DNA from 3 places in the Microbulbifer sp. ABF4_107 genome. Region 1 is predicted to be linked to each of the others. Evidence: predicted binding sites of a transcription regulator. Region 1 holds the regulator's gene; each other region holds the start of a gene.
The links. Region 1 encodes sigma-54, which starts transcription at its own class of promoters, with help from an activator protein. Its sites were predicted from a motif close to TGGCACANNNNTTGCNNT; they were not measured.
Positions count from the first base shown of each region.

Region 2: a site for sigma-54 is predicted at 2,325-2,342, ahead of glnL (nitrogen regulation protein NR(II)). Genes of this name have one in related genera too.
Region 3: a site for sigma-54 is predicted at 2,472-2,489, ahead of ACYX4K_RS08985 (HAD-IIB family hydrolase). Genes of this name have one in related genera too.

Region 1 is NZ_CM149983.1:578,753-583,033, forward strand. Features, by position in the region: gene rapZ (RNase adapter RapZ) at 1-307, opposite strand, end outside; gene ptsN (PTS IIA-like nitrogen regulatory protein PtsN) at 425-886, opposite strand; gene hpf (ribosome hibernation-promoting factor, HPF/YfiA family) at 941-1,234, opposite strand; gene ACYX4K_RS02290 (RNA polymerase factor sigma-54) at 1,433-2,893, opposite strand; gene lptB (LPS export ABC transporter ATP-binding protein) at 3,123-3,848, opposite strand; gene lptA (lipopolysaccharide transport periplasmic protein LptA) at 3,946-4,281, opposite strand, start outside.
Region 2 is NZ_CM149983.1:3,892,731-3,897,011, reverse strand. Features, by position in the region: gene glnG (nitrogen regulation protein NR(I)) at 1-1,139, opposite strand, end outside; gene glnL (nitrogen regulation protein NR(II)) at 1,208-2,281, opposite strand; gene ACYX4K_RS16005 (DUF4124 domain-containing protein) at 2,592-3,275, opposite strand; gene glnA (glutamate--ammonia ligase) at 3,504-4,281, opposite strand, start outside.
Region 3 is NZ_CM149983.1:2,165,055-2,169,335, reverse strand. Features, by position in the region: gene ACYX4K_RS08995 (alpha-amylase family glycosyl hydrolase) at 1-249, opposite strand, end outside; gene ACYX4K_RS08990 (glycosyltransferase family protein) at 296-1,519, opposite strand; gene ACYX4K_RS08985 (HAD-IIB family hydrolase) at 1,553-2,401, opposite strand; gene sppA (signal peptide peptidase SppA) at 2,711-4,281, opposite strand, start outside.

The DNA of each region.
Region 1 (4,281 bases):
GCACCGGAGAGCGTGCATCCAGATAGACAACGTCGCATTCAACACCGCTCTCGCGCAGGTCATGAATGACCTGGGGTGCCTGGCGCACATCCTGCCACAGGTTGCGGGCGTCGATGCCCAGGGCAAGTTGGGTGTTTTCATGGTGGCCCGGAGCAGTCTGTGGTGATTGCTCGCTTACCCGGCGTACCAATTCTGGCAGCAGGCTCGCGGGCAGGTTATCGATGCAGTTGAAGCCTACGTCTTCCAGTAGCTGCAGGGCAGAACTTTTTCCTGAGCCGGAACGGCCGCTGATGATGACCAATCGCATTGCACTCGCGCTCCTTGCCAATTGAGCAGGCCCTAATTATTCGTCGGGCCAGTATAAAGCAGTCACCCCGATCCGCGGGGTCGAAAGCTGCGCCATTGAGCGCTAGCTCAATAAAAATCAGGCCGCCGCTGCGCTGTTAATGGCCAGTGCGTAGAGGTCATCGCTGGTAGTGGCCTGGCGCAGCTTTTCACGTACACGGCTGTCACTGAACAGGGCGGCAATTTCCGCCAGGGTATCCAGGTGCTCCTGGTCGGAATCCTCCGGTACCAGCAGGGCGAAAAGCAGATCCACCGGCTGACGGTCGATGGCGTCAAAATCTACAGCTGGAGAGGTGGTGCAAAGGACACCGATGGGCTTCTCACAGCCAGGCAGACGGCAGTGTGGAATGGCGACACCTTCACCAATGCCGGTAGAACCCAGGCGCTCCCGGGCTACCAGCTGGTTGAACACTGTGTCGGTGTCCAGGTCGGGGTATAGTTCGGAGATCGCCTGGGCGATATTGAGCAACAGCTTTTTCTTGCTACTCCCCGCCAGGTGGCAAAGGCTCAGGCGGGGAGAGAGTAATGCTTCCAATGTCATAACGTGCAGATGATCTAGCGGTGCGAATCAACCGTTGACTCGTAATGATGGAGCCTAGCGGTGACCGCGTAACTTCTCTTTGTGTTTCAACAGCTGTCGGTCGAGTTTGTCGGTCAGCGAATCAATCGCCGCGTACATATCCTCTGACTCCGAATCGGCAAAAATATCCTTGTTGCCGCTCACGTGAATCCGCGCTTCGGCTTTCTGGACTAGTTTGTCGACGGACAGGGTGACCTGGGTTGTGGTGATCAGGTCATTGTGGCGGGAGAGCTTGTCCAGTTTGGTCAGGCAGTAATCGCGAATGGCCGGAGTAACGTCTACATGGTGGCCACTGATATTGATCTGCATGGATTTCTCCTCATCGAGTACAACACAATCTGGCTGCACCCCCGCACAGGGCGGCAACCCTACTAGGAAGTGCGTCAGAATGGAAGGATACACTCGCTGTCAGGCTATTGGTTGCCCAGAAAATAGCCGCCGAGGCCAAGTGTAGGTGGAATTGGGGGGAAGGCACGACGGGTTTGGGTAAAAGTGTGACCCTGCGGCCTACACCAGTCGCTTTCTTTCGCTTGAGGAGGGGATGCCCATGGACTCCCGGTATTTCGCTACAGTGCGTCGCGCCACCTTGATCCCCTGGGCGTCGAGCTCCTGGGTGATCTTGTTGTCAGACAGCGGTTTGCGCGGCTGCTCGCCATCGATCAGCTTGCGGATCAGCGCCCGGATGGCAGTGGAGGAAGCATCTTCTCCGGAGTCGGTGCTGACATGGCTGGAGAAAAAGTACTTGAGTTCGAATACGCCGCGAGGCGTGAGCATGTACTTCTGGGTGGTGACCCGGGAAATAGTGGACTCGTGCATGCCGATGGTTTCGGCAATATTCGCCAGCACCATGGGTTTCATGGCTTCCGGCCCCTGCTCGAAAAATCCCTGCTGCTTTTCCACAATGCTGCTGGCGACCTTGAGGAGCGTTTCGTGGCGGCTTTGCAGGCTTTTCAGGAACCAGCGCGCTTCCTGCAGGTTGTCGCGCAGATAGTTGTTTTCACTGGAGTTGTCTGCACGCTTGATCATTGCCGCGTAGGCGTTATTGATGCGCAGCTTGGGCGTGGTTTCCGGGTTTAGTTCCACGACCCAGCGGTCTTGCTTGCGGCTGACGATGACGTCGGGCACCACATACTGGGGCTCCTCGCCACCGAAGGCCTCACCGGGGTAGGGCGTGAGCGTCTGGATCAGCCGCATGACATCGCCCAGTTGCGCTTCGCTGAGGCGGGTGCGGCGGCTCAATTGGCGAAAGTCCCGTTTTCCCAGCAGGTCCAGGTGCTGGCTCACCACGGCTACGGCCTGAGAAAGCCAGGGGGTTTGGTCCGGCAGCTGGCGCAGTTGCAGCAGCAGGCTTTCGCGCAGATCGCGCGCGCCACAGCCCGCCGGCTCCAGCTGCTGGATGGTCTTCAATACGGCCATGACCTCATCGACGTCCAGCTCCATGGACTCCGCCAGCTCTTCAATGGGGGTACCCAGGAAGCCGTTGGGAGCGATGGCGTCGATCAGCGTTTCGCCGATCAGCTTGTCTTCGATAGAGAGTGGGGTGAGGTTGAGTTGCCACTGCAGGTGATCCTGCAGGCTTTCCGAGGCCGCGCTGCGCTGCTCGAGCGCGAAATCTTCGCCCTCGCCGCCACTGTGGCTGCCGCTTGAATAGATGTCGTCCCAGCGCGTATCTACCGGCAGGTCATCTGGAATATCGTTGGTCCAGTCGCCGTCTGCGGAGGACTCGGCCTGGGTTTCCGCGGCTCGCTCAGAGGCTTCTTCCTTGCGCTCTGCGGGAGTGTTCTGGTCCTGGAGTGATTCTCCGGCGTGCTCGTCGAAGTCCGACTCCAGCAGCGGGTTGCTGTCCAGGGCGGATTGAATTTCCTGTTGCAGGTCCAGCGTCGACAGCTGCAGCAGGCGGATGGCCTGTTGCAGCTGTGGCGTCATTGTCAGCTGAGTGCCGAGTTTTAACTGGAGTGACTGCTTCATAGGGGTGTGCCGGCAGAAAAATCTGGCGTGAATCCGCTGCGGAGAATTTTATGTTTCCGGCGGCGGGGTAAAGCTCATTTCATGCAGACTACCCCGGGGCGGGGCGGAAGACAAGAGGGCGGTTAAGCAATAAGTGTGCCGAAAAAATGATGGCATTTGGTCACAGCTTAAATCCTGTGACCAATGTCTTCGAGTTGGCGTGAAATAGGGAGGTCTTTCCCTCTGTGAACTAGATGGTGAACTCGTGTCCTAAGTAGACGTCTTTCACCTGTTTGTTTTCGGCCACGTCGCGGGGGTCGCCAGAGGCGATAATGTGGCCTTCGCTGACGATAAACGCGGTCTCACAGATGTCCAGGGTCTCGCGAACGTTGTGGTCGGTGATCAGAACGCCGATTCCGCGGTCTTTCAAGTGGCGGATGATCTGCTTGATATCGTTGACGGAAATGGGATCGACACCGGCGAATGGCTCGTCCAGCAATACGAATGCGGGGTTGGTTGCCAGGGCGCGGGCAATCTCCACTCGCCGCCGCTCACCACCTGATAGGGCCATACCCAGGCTTTCGCGGATATGGGTGATGTGGAACTCTTCCAGGAGGGCTTCCAGCTGCTCCTTGCGCTGGGCATTGTTCAGGTCTTTGCGAGTCTGCAGGATCGCGAGGATATTGTCCTGCACCGAGAGGCGGCGGAAAACGGAGGCTTCCTGAGGCAGGTAACCAATGCCTTTGCGCGCGCGGCCATGCATGGACAGGCCGGTGATATCTTCATCGTCGATCAATACCTGGCCAGCATCCGCCTGCACCAGACCGGCGATCATATAGAAGCAGGTGGTTTTACCCGCGCCGTTGGGTCCCAGCAGGCCGACGACCTGGCCGCTGGATACGCTCACGGAGACATCCTGAACGACTTTGCGCTTTTTGTACTGCTTGGCGAGATGGAGCGCCTTGAGCGTTGGCATTATTCAATTCCGGCTGGGGCGGCACCTGGCCGCACTCAATAAATCTGCGTGTTGCGTTGGCGGTAATGGCTCAATGCCGTTACTCGCTAAAGTCTCATTACTGTCCGTCGGTGTCCCCGGACTGCCCTTCGGGCTTCCAGATCATTTCCACGCGCTTTTTCTCTGACTGGCCGCGGGCCTTCATCTGCTCACTGTTCAGGTCGTAATCGATGCGTTCGGCGGTCAGGGTGTTGCCGTCGCGGTCGACAAACGCCTCTCCGGTAAGTTGCAGGGCGTCATTGGCCACCAGGAATTCGATGCGCGCAGCGCGGGCCTTGACCGGCGTGGTGCTTTCTTCGACCTGTTGCTGGAAGTGCGCTGGCGTGCCGGTGGCGATGACCTTGTTGATCTCTCCCTTGCTGTTGCCGTGCACTTCAACCCGGTCGGCACGAAT
Region 2 (4,281 bases), 890 kb from region 1:
TGCACTTCGCGGCCGGAAGCCATGACGGTGATCCAGCGGCAGGTGTTTTCAAGCTGGCGCACGTTGCCGGGCCAATCCAGACCAGACAGATATTCTTCGGTTTCTTTGGTAAGAATTTTGGGCTCGACGCCCAGATCTTTGGCGGCGCTGTTGAAGAAGAATCGCACCAGGCGCGGGATGTCTTCGCGGCGATCTGCCAGGCGAGGGATGTGAATACGGATGACGTTGAGGCGGTGGAACAGGTCTTCGCGGAATTTGTGTTCTTCTACCAGGCGCTCCAGGTCCTGGTGGGTAGCGGCAATAATGCGGACATCGACTTTAACCGGGGTGTGGCCGCCCACCCGATAAAACTCCCCGTCTGCAAGCACCCTCAGCAGACGGGTCTGCGTCTCCGCGGGCATATCCCCGATTTCATCCAGAAATAGAGTACCGCCGTTGGCCTGCTCAAAACGGCCGGCGCGTTGAGCGCTGGCGCCGGTGAACGCGCCTTTTTCGTGACCGAACAGCTCGGACTCCATCAGGTCCCTGGGAATGGCAGCCATGTTCAGGGCAATAAACGGCTGGTTTTTACGCGGACTGTGGTTGTGCAACGCCGCTGCGACCAGTTCTTTACCGGTACCAGATTCGCCATTAATCAACACCGTAATATTGGAGTGCGACAGGCGACCGATCGCCCGGAACACCTCCTGCATCGCCGGCGCTTCACCGATGATTTCCTTGTTGCCGGTGCCGTTCTCGATTACTACCGGCTCTTCCGGCTGCTGCTCGTTGGCCAGCGCCAGAGCTCGGCGGGTAACCGCCACCGCTTCATCGACGTCGAATGGCTTGGGCAGATATTCAAAGGCACCACCCTGGTAGGCGGCGACCGCACTGTCGAGATCCGAGTGTGCGGTCATGATGATGATGGGCAGCGACGGGCGTTCCGCCTGGAAACGCTGAAGCAGCTTAAAGCCGTCGGAGCCCGGCATGCGAATATCGCTGATCACCACATCCGGTGATTCACTGTAGAAATCGTCCAGGGCGCGATCGCCGTTTTCATAACAGGTGGTATCGATCCCGGCGCGGGAAAGCGCGCGCTCCAGTACCCAGCGGATGGAGCGGTCGTCATCAATGATCCAAACGCGATTGTTCATAGTAATTTCCGGCCTGCGTTTTTAATTCAACTCGTTCTTTCGGTCTTCAACCTGCCCTGGTAAAAACGTCGCGGCTAGTCCGTGGCCAGCGGCAGATAAATCTGGAATTCGGTCTGTCCCGGCTGGCTCTCACATTTAATGAGCCCCCGGTGTTGGTTGATGATGTGCTGGGAAATAGAAAGTCCCAGCCCGGACCCTTCTGCTCGTCCGGAAATCATCGGATAAAAAATCCGCTCACGGATGTCTTCCGGAATCCCCGGGCCGTTATCGACGATGTCGATTCGGCACACCAGCGAACAGTGGCGGCGGCCAATGGTGAACTGGCGCTGCACCCGCGTGCGAATGGTCAGACTGCCCTCCGCCAGGCCAATATTTTCTTCGATGGCTTGCATGGCGTTGCGCGCGATATTCAATACCGCCTGGATCAATTGCTCGCTGTCTGCCGGAATATCCGGTATCGAGGGATCGTAATCCCGCTGGATAATCAGCTCGCCACTGCACTCGGCTTCCACCAATTGCGCGACGCGCTCGGTGATGGTGTGCACGTTCACCGGCTCCAGCCTTACTGGAATCCTTGGCCCCAACATGCGGTCCACCAGATTACGCAGCCGATCGGCTTCTTCGATGATGATCTGGGTGTACTCCCCAAGCCCTTCATCATCCAGCTCACTCAGCTCTCTTTGCAGTAACTGTGCCGCTCCGCGAATACCACCGAGGGGATTTTTGACTTCGTGCGCCATGCCACGCACCAGATTGCGGGTGGTCTCCTGCGCAGAGATCAGTGCATCCTCGCGCGCAATGCGCAGCAGGCGGTCCATCGACTGTACTTCCAGCAACAGCAGCCCCAATTCGGTAAGCGGGGTTACCGAGTAGTCGACGGTGCACTCTTCCAGGTTGTGCAAAAACCACAGGGCGCGACGCACGGTGTATTTCTCACCACTGGCCAGTGACGAGCGCAGCGCCTGCAGGGCCGCGGGGTTTTCCCGTACCACCTCCTCGAGGGGCTGGCCACAGGCGCGGGCGCTGGACGCCGCCACCAGGTCTTCCGCGGCGGAGTTCAGATAGCAGAGGGACAGGTTTTCATCGAGCACCAAAACGGCCGAGGTGAGGTTGTCCAACAGCAGGCGCAACTGGCGGTCATTGAGCATTCGCGGTTCCGAAGTAATTCACATGTCCGGTTCGCTTAATGGCAGTGCAAGAAGCAAACCAAAATGGCGCAAAAAATCGGGCCCATATGAAGATTTACGAGCCACTGGCGGCTGCAGCCAATATCGATCGCACCATTATTGTGCGCAGAGCAAAAAATGGCCAGCGCCGAAGCACATTGTGGGGCGTGGGTACGGGCGAGTGAGTCAGTGCGGGGCGCAACTGCAAACCGAGAACAAACCGAGAAAGAATGAAGCCCCCGCTGCGGACGCTGGCGAGGGCTGTGTCGGAGGGGCAGGTATTGTGCCTGCCTCAGCGCGGCTGGGGCTTGATTGGCTTCGCCACTCCGGGGGCCTGCGGCAAGCGCGGCATCTGTGGGGCCTGCTCGGCGGGGAAGTCCGGCACCTGACCGCCGGGGCGCTTAACGTGTACCTGGATGGTCTGGGACTGCGCCAGGGGCTCGCCGCTGGCACCGAGCAATACTGCCTGGATGGTGTGAGTGCCGCGTTCCAGCGCCGATATATCCAGGCTGGTACCGGAGGAGCTGCCGGACCAGCGCTGGCCATCAATGACCGCAAAAAACTGATATCCGTCCCGCGGTACCGGGTTCAGCGCCACTTCGAGCACAATAAAGCGCTGCCCCGGGGGAATAGTCGCATCGTTGGCTGGGCTGACAATGGCAAAATTCACCGGCCCCAGTTCGGCGCGCTCACGCTCTGCTTCACTGCGCGGCGACAGTTTGCGCGTGGGGAGACCCTCCCCGGGGGTGGCCGGCTGGACATTGATAGGGCCGATTTCCACTTTTTCGGCCTTTTCTCCAGCGGGAGGGTTGTCGCTGAATGTCACGCGCCCATCGGGGCCGACAATCTTGTAGACGGCGCTACCGGAGGAATTCCCCTGGGCGGCGGATTTGTCGTCACTGTGCTCCTGGGCCAAACCCGGCATTGCCAGTAGTGCAAGCCAGAGTATGGACAACTGCGCGGTGGATCTGATCATGGGCGCTCCCGCAATCTTCTTTGCAACATTCCGTTCTCTAAAGGCTAGTGTACTCGCGAACGATATAACCGCATAAATACTCCAGCCATATACCACCGAGTTCGGCGCATAAAAAAAGCCCACACCTGTCGGTATGGGCTTTCTCGTCATCTTTGCACCTTCTCATCGGCCCTTCAAAAGAACCGGCGGGGGCGCAGAGATGATACCTGCTAATTGGCAGGACTTACATTAGCAAGAGTAGTAAAGCTCGAACTCAACCGGGTGCGTGGTCATCTGCAGACGCTGTACTTCTTCTTTCTTCAGTTCGATGTAGGCGTCGATGGCGTCGTCAGTGAATACACCACCTTCGGTCAGGAAGGCGCGGTCCTGATCCAGTGCTTCCAGGGCCTGATCCAGGCTGGCAGCAACGGTCGGGTACTCGGCCAGCTCTTCCGCCGGCAGGTCGTACAGGTCTTTGTCTGCAGCGTCGCCAGGGTGGATCTTGTTCTTCACGCCGTCGAGGCCAGCCATCAGCAGTGCAGCGAAGGCCAGGTACGGGTTGGCGGTCGGATCCGGGAAGCGGGTCTCGATACGCTTGCCTTTCGGGCTCGGCACGAACGGGATACGGATGGACGCAGAGCGGTTACGCGCGGAGTAGGCCAGGATTACCGGCGCTTCGAAGCCCGGAACCAGACGCTTGTAGGAGTTGGTAGACGCGTTACAGATCGCGTTCAGGGCGCGTGCGTGCTTGATGATACCGCCGATGTAGAACAGGGCAGTTTCAGACAGGCCAGCGTAGGCGTCGCCCGCGAACTGGTTTACGCCGTCCTTGCTGAAGGACTGGTGTACGTGCATACCGGAACCGTTGTCACCGACCAGCGGCTTGGGCATGAAGGTGGCGGTTTTGCCGTAAGCGTGCGCTACGTTGTGTACCGCGTACTTCAGGATCTGAACTTCGTCAGCCTTTTTGGTCAGGGTGTTGGCGCCAACGCCGATTTCACACTGGCCAGCGGTACCCACTTCGTGG
Region 3 (4,281 bases), 1.6 Mb from region 1:
CAGGGTTTTCAGCGGTGGCTGGTTATCGTTCAGGATACTGTTGCCGTAAGTAATAACGGCTATATCGGTCTGGTCCCAGAGGTTTTTATGGGCGAGGGGGCTCTGGCAGTCATCGTCCAGTCGCATGGTGCGTATGAGCTCCTGGGCGATGGGCTCGACTTCGAGATCCGGATAGATAAATGCCAGGTGATCCACCACCTTCTGGTGTAAAACCTCCTTGATGGGCAACTGCGCGGTCGGTTGGTTCACTGTATCCCCCGTTGTATGGCTGATCTGGTCGTTCAAAGTTTTATTTTTATGCGTTGTATTCTTCGTAGTCCGCTTCGACGGCTTGCTTGAGTTGTTTCAGAAATCCGGGCTCCGCACTGGTAATTCGGTTCCAGCTGGGAATAAACGGCGTTTCCATCGGGTTGTCCAGGAAGGCCTGCCCAGCTTTCACCAGGTTGCTGGCAAACAACTCAACGGTCTGCTCTTCTTTGTGAATGTCGAACTTCAGGCCGTTGATCAGCGCATCGTTGCGGTAGGTTTCCACAAAATCCAGCGCGATACGGAAGTAGGTTGCCTTGATACTGCGGAAGGTCTCAGAGGAAAACACCGTGCCCTGGGTCGCCAGTTTGCGGAAGAAAGACTTGGCAATATCGATGGACATTTTTGACAGTCCACAGTGCTCGTCGTCGAAGGAGACATCCTGGTGTTTATGATCGTAGGAGTGTGCGATATCCACCTGACACAGCCGGTTGGTGGAATAGTTGCGATACATTTCTGAAAGCACGCCGATTTCCAGCCCCCAATCGCTGGGAATACGCAGGTCGTTGACCACGTCGCGACGGAAAGAGAACTCGCCGGCGAGGGAGTAGCGGAAGCTGTCCATATACTCGAGGTATTTGGTGTGGCCGTAGATTTTTTTCAGGGTGCGGATCAGTGGCGTGACCAGAAGGCGGCACACGCGGCCGTTGATTTTTCCATTGGCCACGCGGGAGTAATAGCCCTTGCAGAACTCGTAGTTAAACTGAGGGTTGGCCACCGGATAGAACAGGCGCGCCAGCATCATGCGGTCATAAGTGACGATGTCACAGTCGTGCAATGCAATGGCTTCACCGCGGCGAGAAGCCAGAATGTAGCCCAGGCAATACCAGACATTTCGGCCTTTTCCCGCTTCCTGTGGCGCGAGACCATCTCGCTGTAACTGGGCATCCAGCTCGCGCAGGCGCGGGCCATCATTCCACAATACCCGCACGTGCTGCGGCAGGATTTTGAATTGCTTTAGTGCATCCCGGTACTGCTCTTCATTGGCGCGGTCCAGTCCGATGACGATCTCTGAAAGGTAGGGAACTTCTGCCAGGATTTCGAGAATCTTCGGTAGAGCCTCTCCTTCCAGCTCTGAATACAGGGAAGGTAGCAGCAGCGACATGGGGCGATGCTTGGAGAAACGAATCAGGTCAGCCTCCATATCTTCGAGGCTGCGGTTGGAAAGGTTGTGCAGGGTCGTGATATCACCATTCTGAAAAAAATCGGTCACGGTTTGCTTCCTGTTTTACGACGGTAGAAATTTTTACAAGGGTAGAAATTCGGTGGCGAGAATGTCCTGAACTGCCAGTGCCCAGCCCTGGGGGCCTGTTTCCTGGGTGATGATCAGCTCGGGATGATGTGCTAGCTCCGGGGGAGGATGTGCCGGCGAGCGCACAATAATGGCGACGTCGGCGATCCGGAGCATATCCAGGTCGTTGGGCCCGTCGCCGCTCGCGATCAGTTTGCATGGGCGTTCGGTAAAGTGCTGATAGGTTTTCTTGAGCAGGCGCGTCGCCTGACCCTTGTCGGTCTGGCCCAGCACGTGCAGAAAACGTCCGCCCTGCAGAGTGGCGAAACCCGCCGCATTTGCGCGGGCGGTAAAGGCGGCTTTTTCCTGTTCGGTACCGCGCCACAATAGCGGCTCGGAGTATCCGCGACGGTTTGCCTGCTCTGCTTCGCCGGCACTCAGGCCCGTGGCAGCAACAATTTCTGCATTGTTCGCGGCGGAAAAACTTAAATAGGGCACTCCGTGACGCATGCCGTCGGTGTGGAGGAAGTCGACAATACTCTGGCGCTGGGCCCCGGGCTCCAGCACCCAATATCCATCTTCTTCACGGGCATGCTCGGGTTTGTGGGGGAAATAATTTCGAGGAATAAAAATGGCCGATCCGTTTTCCACAATAAACGGATGACGATTTTGTAGCGTATCGCGCAGTGTCAGTATTTCGTCGCGGGTTTTGCTGCTATTCAGGATGACCGGGATACCGGCGGTTTCCAGTTGATGCAGCGTGGCGTCGGCGGGTTGGTGGGAGTAGCTGAAGTGGTCCAGCAGGGTGCCGTCCAGATCGCTGGCGATCAGCCACTGGGTTTTCGGGCTCGCTATTGTGGTCATTCGATTCCGTTTTTTTGGCTTCTTTTTTTGGCCTGGCGTCGGCACGTTAAAACGCGCGCTCTATTCAGGTAATCCAAAAATAGTGCCAGTCACAGAAATTTGAGCCATTGCACCGCTTCAGAGCAATGGATTGGCGCAGTAATCCTTTAGTTCGAAATCCTCGGGCCACAAGAGTGCGGAGACTGCCTCGAAATGGTGAGGGTGGCGGGCGTGAAAAGCTGGTATGCACCACTTGGGTGCGATACGGCCTGGGCAGTGAATGGGAGGGGGAAGCCTCACCGGTTGGGCCGGTGAGGCATCGGGAAAGGGTCAGGGCGCGGTACACCCCAGACAGCGCGCATAGAGTGCGCGGGGATCTTTAAAGGATTTCAACTCGGTCAGTGGCTGAACCGCAGGCTGAATACTGTTCAGCCAGGCGCCCAGAGGCAGATTGCGCTCGACGCTTGCGGAAATCTGTGCGTCCACATTTTCTGCCAGGGCACGCATGACTTTCTCGCTCGGGGTCAGCTCGCGCTGAATTTCCATCACTTCATACTTTTCCAGCTCGGCCAGCTGTGCGGCATCGGCGATGGCATCGTTGAGGTTGCCCAGCTCGTCCACCAGACCCAGTTCGTGGGCGGCGCGGCCGGTCCACACCTGACCCTGGGCGATTTTGTGGATCTCCTCTGGCGTGCTGTTGCGCGCTTCCGCTACCAACTGCAGGAACTGGGCGTAGGTGTGCTCCACGCCCTGTTGCAGGATGTCCGCGGCGGTCTCTGGCAAGGCGCGGTCCAGGCGCATGGTGCCGGCCAGTTCGGTGGTGCCCACGCCATCGTTGTAGATCCCCAAGTGCTCCAGGGAGTCTTCGAATGTCGGGAAGGCGCCAAACACACCGATGGAGCCGGTAATGGTGGAGGGAGATGCCCAGATACGATCGCCGCCGGCAGAAATCCAGTAACCACCGGAGGCGGCGACACTACCCATGGAAATTACCACGGGAATACCGGCTTCGCGGGTGGCGAGCAATTCCTGGCGAATGGCCTCTGAAGCAAAGGCGGAGCCGCCGGGGCTGTCGATACGCAGGACCAGTGCCTTGACGTTTTTCTCGCGGGCTTCGGCAATCAGTTTGCCGAGCGTGGCGCTACCGATCTGTCCCGCAGGCGCTTCGCCATCGATGATGGCGCCAGCGGCGCTGATCAGGCCAATCTTGTCTTTTTGCAGGCGCGGATCCGGCAGGTTGGTCAGTTTCACCTGGCGCAGGTAGTCGTGGGCGTGGATGCCGCTGTACTGGGATTTGTCGTCGTTGGCGACGCCAACCACTTCCTGCAGCTCTGCGATGGCGGCGCGGCGGGTGAGCAGCTTGTCGACAAACTTGTTGGCCAGTGCGGCCTTGGCCCAGCTGCCGCCTTCGGCGCGCAGGTTTTGCGGCAGGTCGGCAATATAGCTATCGACGGCATTGGGCGGCAGGTTGCGCAGGCCGGTGACCTGTTCGGTGTATTCACTCCACAACTGGTGCAGCCAGCGGGCGTTGTTTTCCCGGGAGGCGGGAGACATGTCGTCGCGGGTGTAGGGCTCTATAAAGTCTTTGTAGTCGCCCACGCGGAATACATGGAAGTTGATTTTCAGTTTATCCAGGGCGCTTTTGTAGTAGTTGCGGTAGCTGCCGAAGCCGGTGAGCAACAGGGAGCCCATGGGGTTCATATAGACCTTGTCGGCGTGGCTCGCGAGGAAGTACTGGCCCTGGGTGAAGTTGTCGCCGATGGCGTAGACGGGTTTTTCGCTGGCTTTGAAGCGCTGCACGGCTTCGCCGACTTCTTCGAGCTTGCTGAGGCTGGCACCGGCGAGGTGATCGAGTTCGAGCACGAGTGCGCTGATACGGTTGTCGTTGGCGGCGGCGTCGA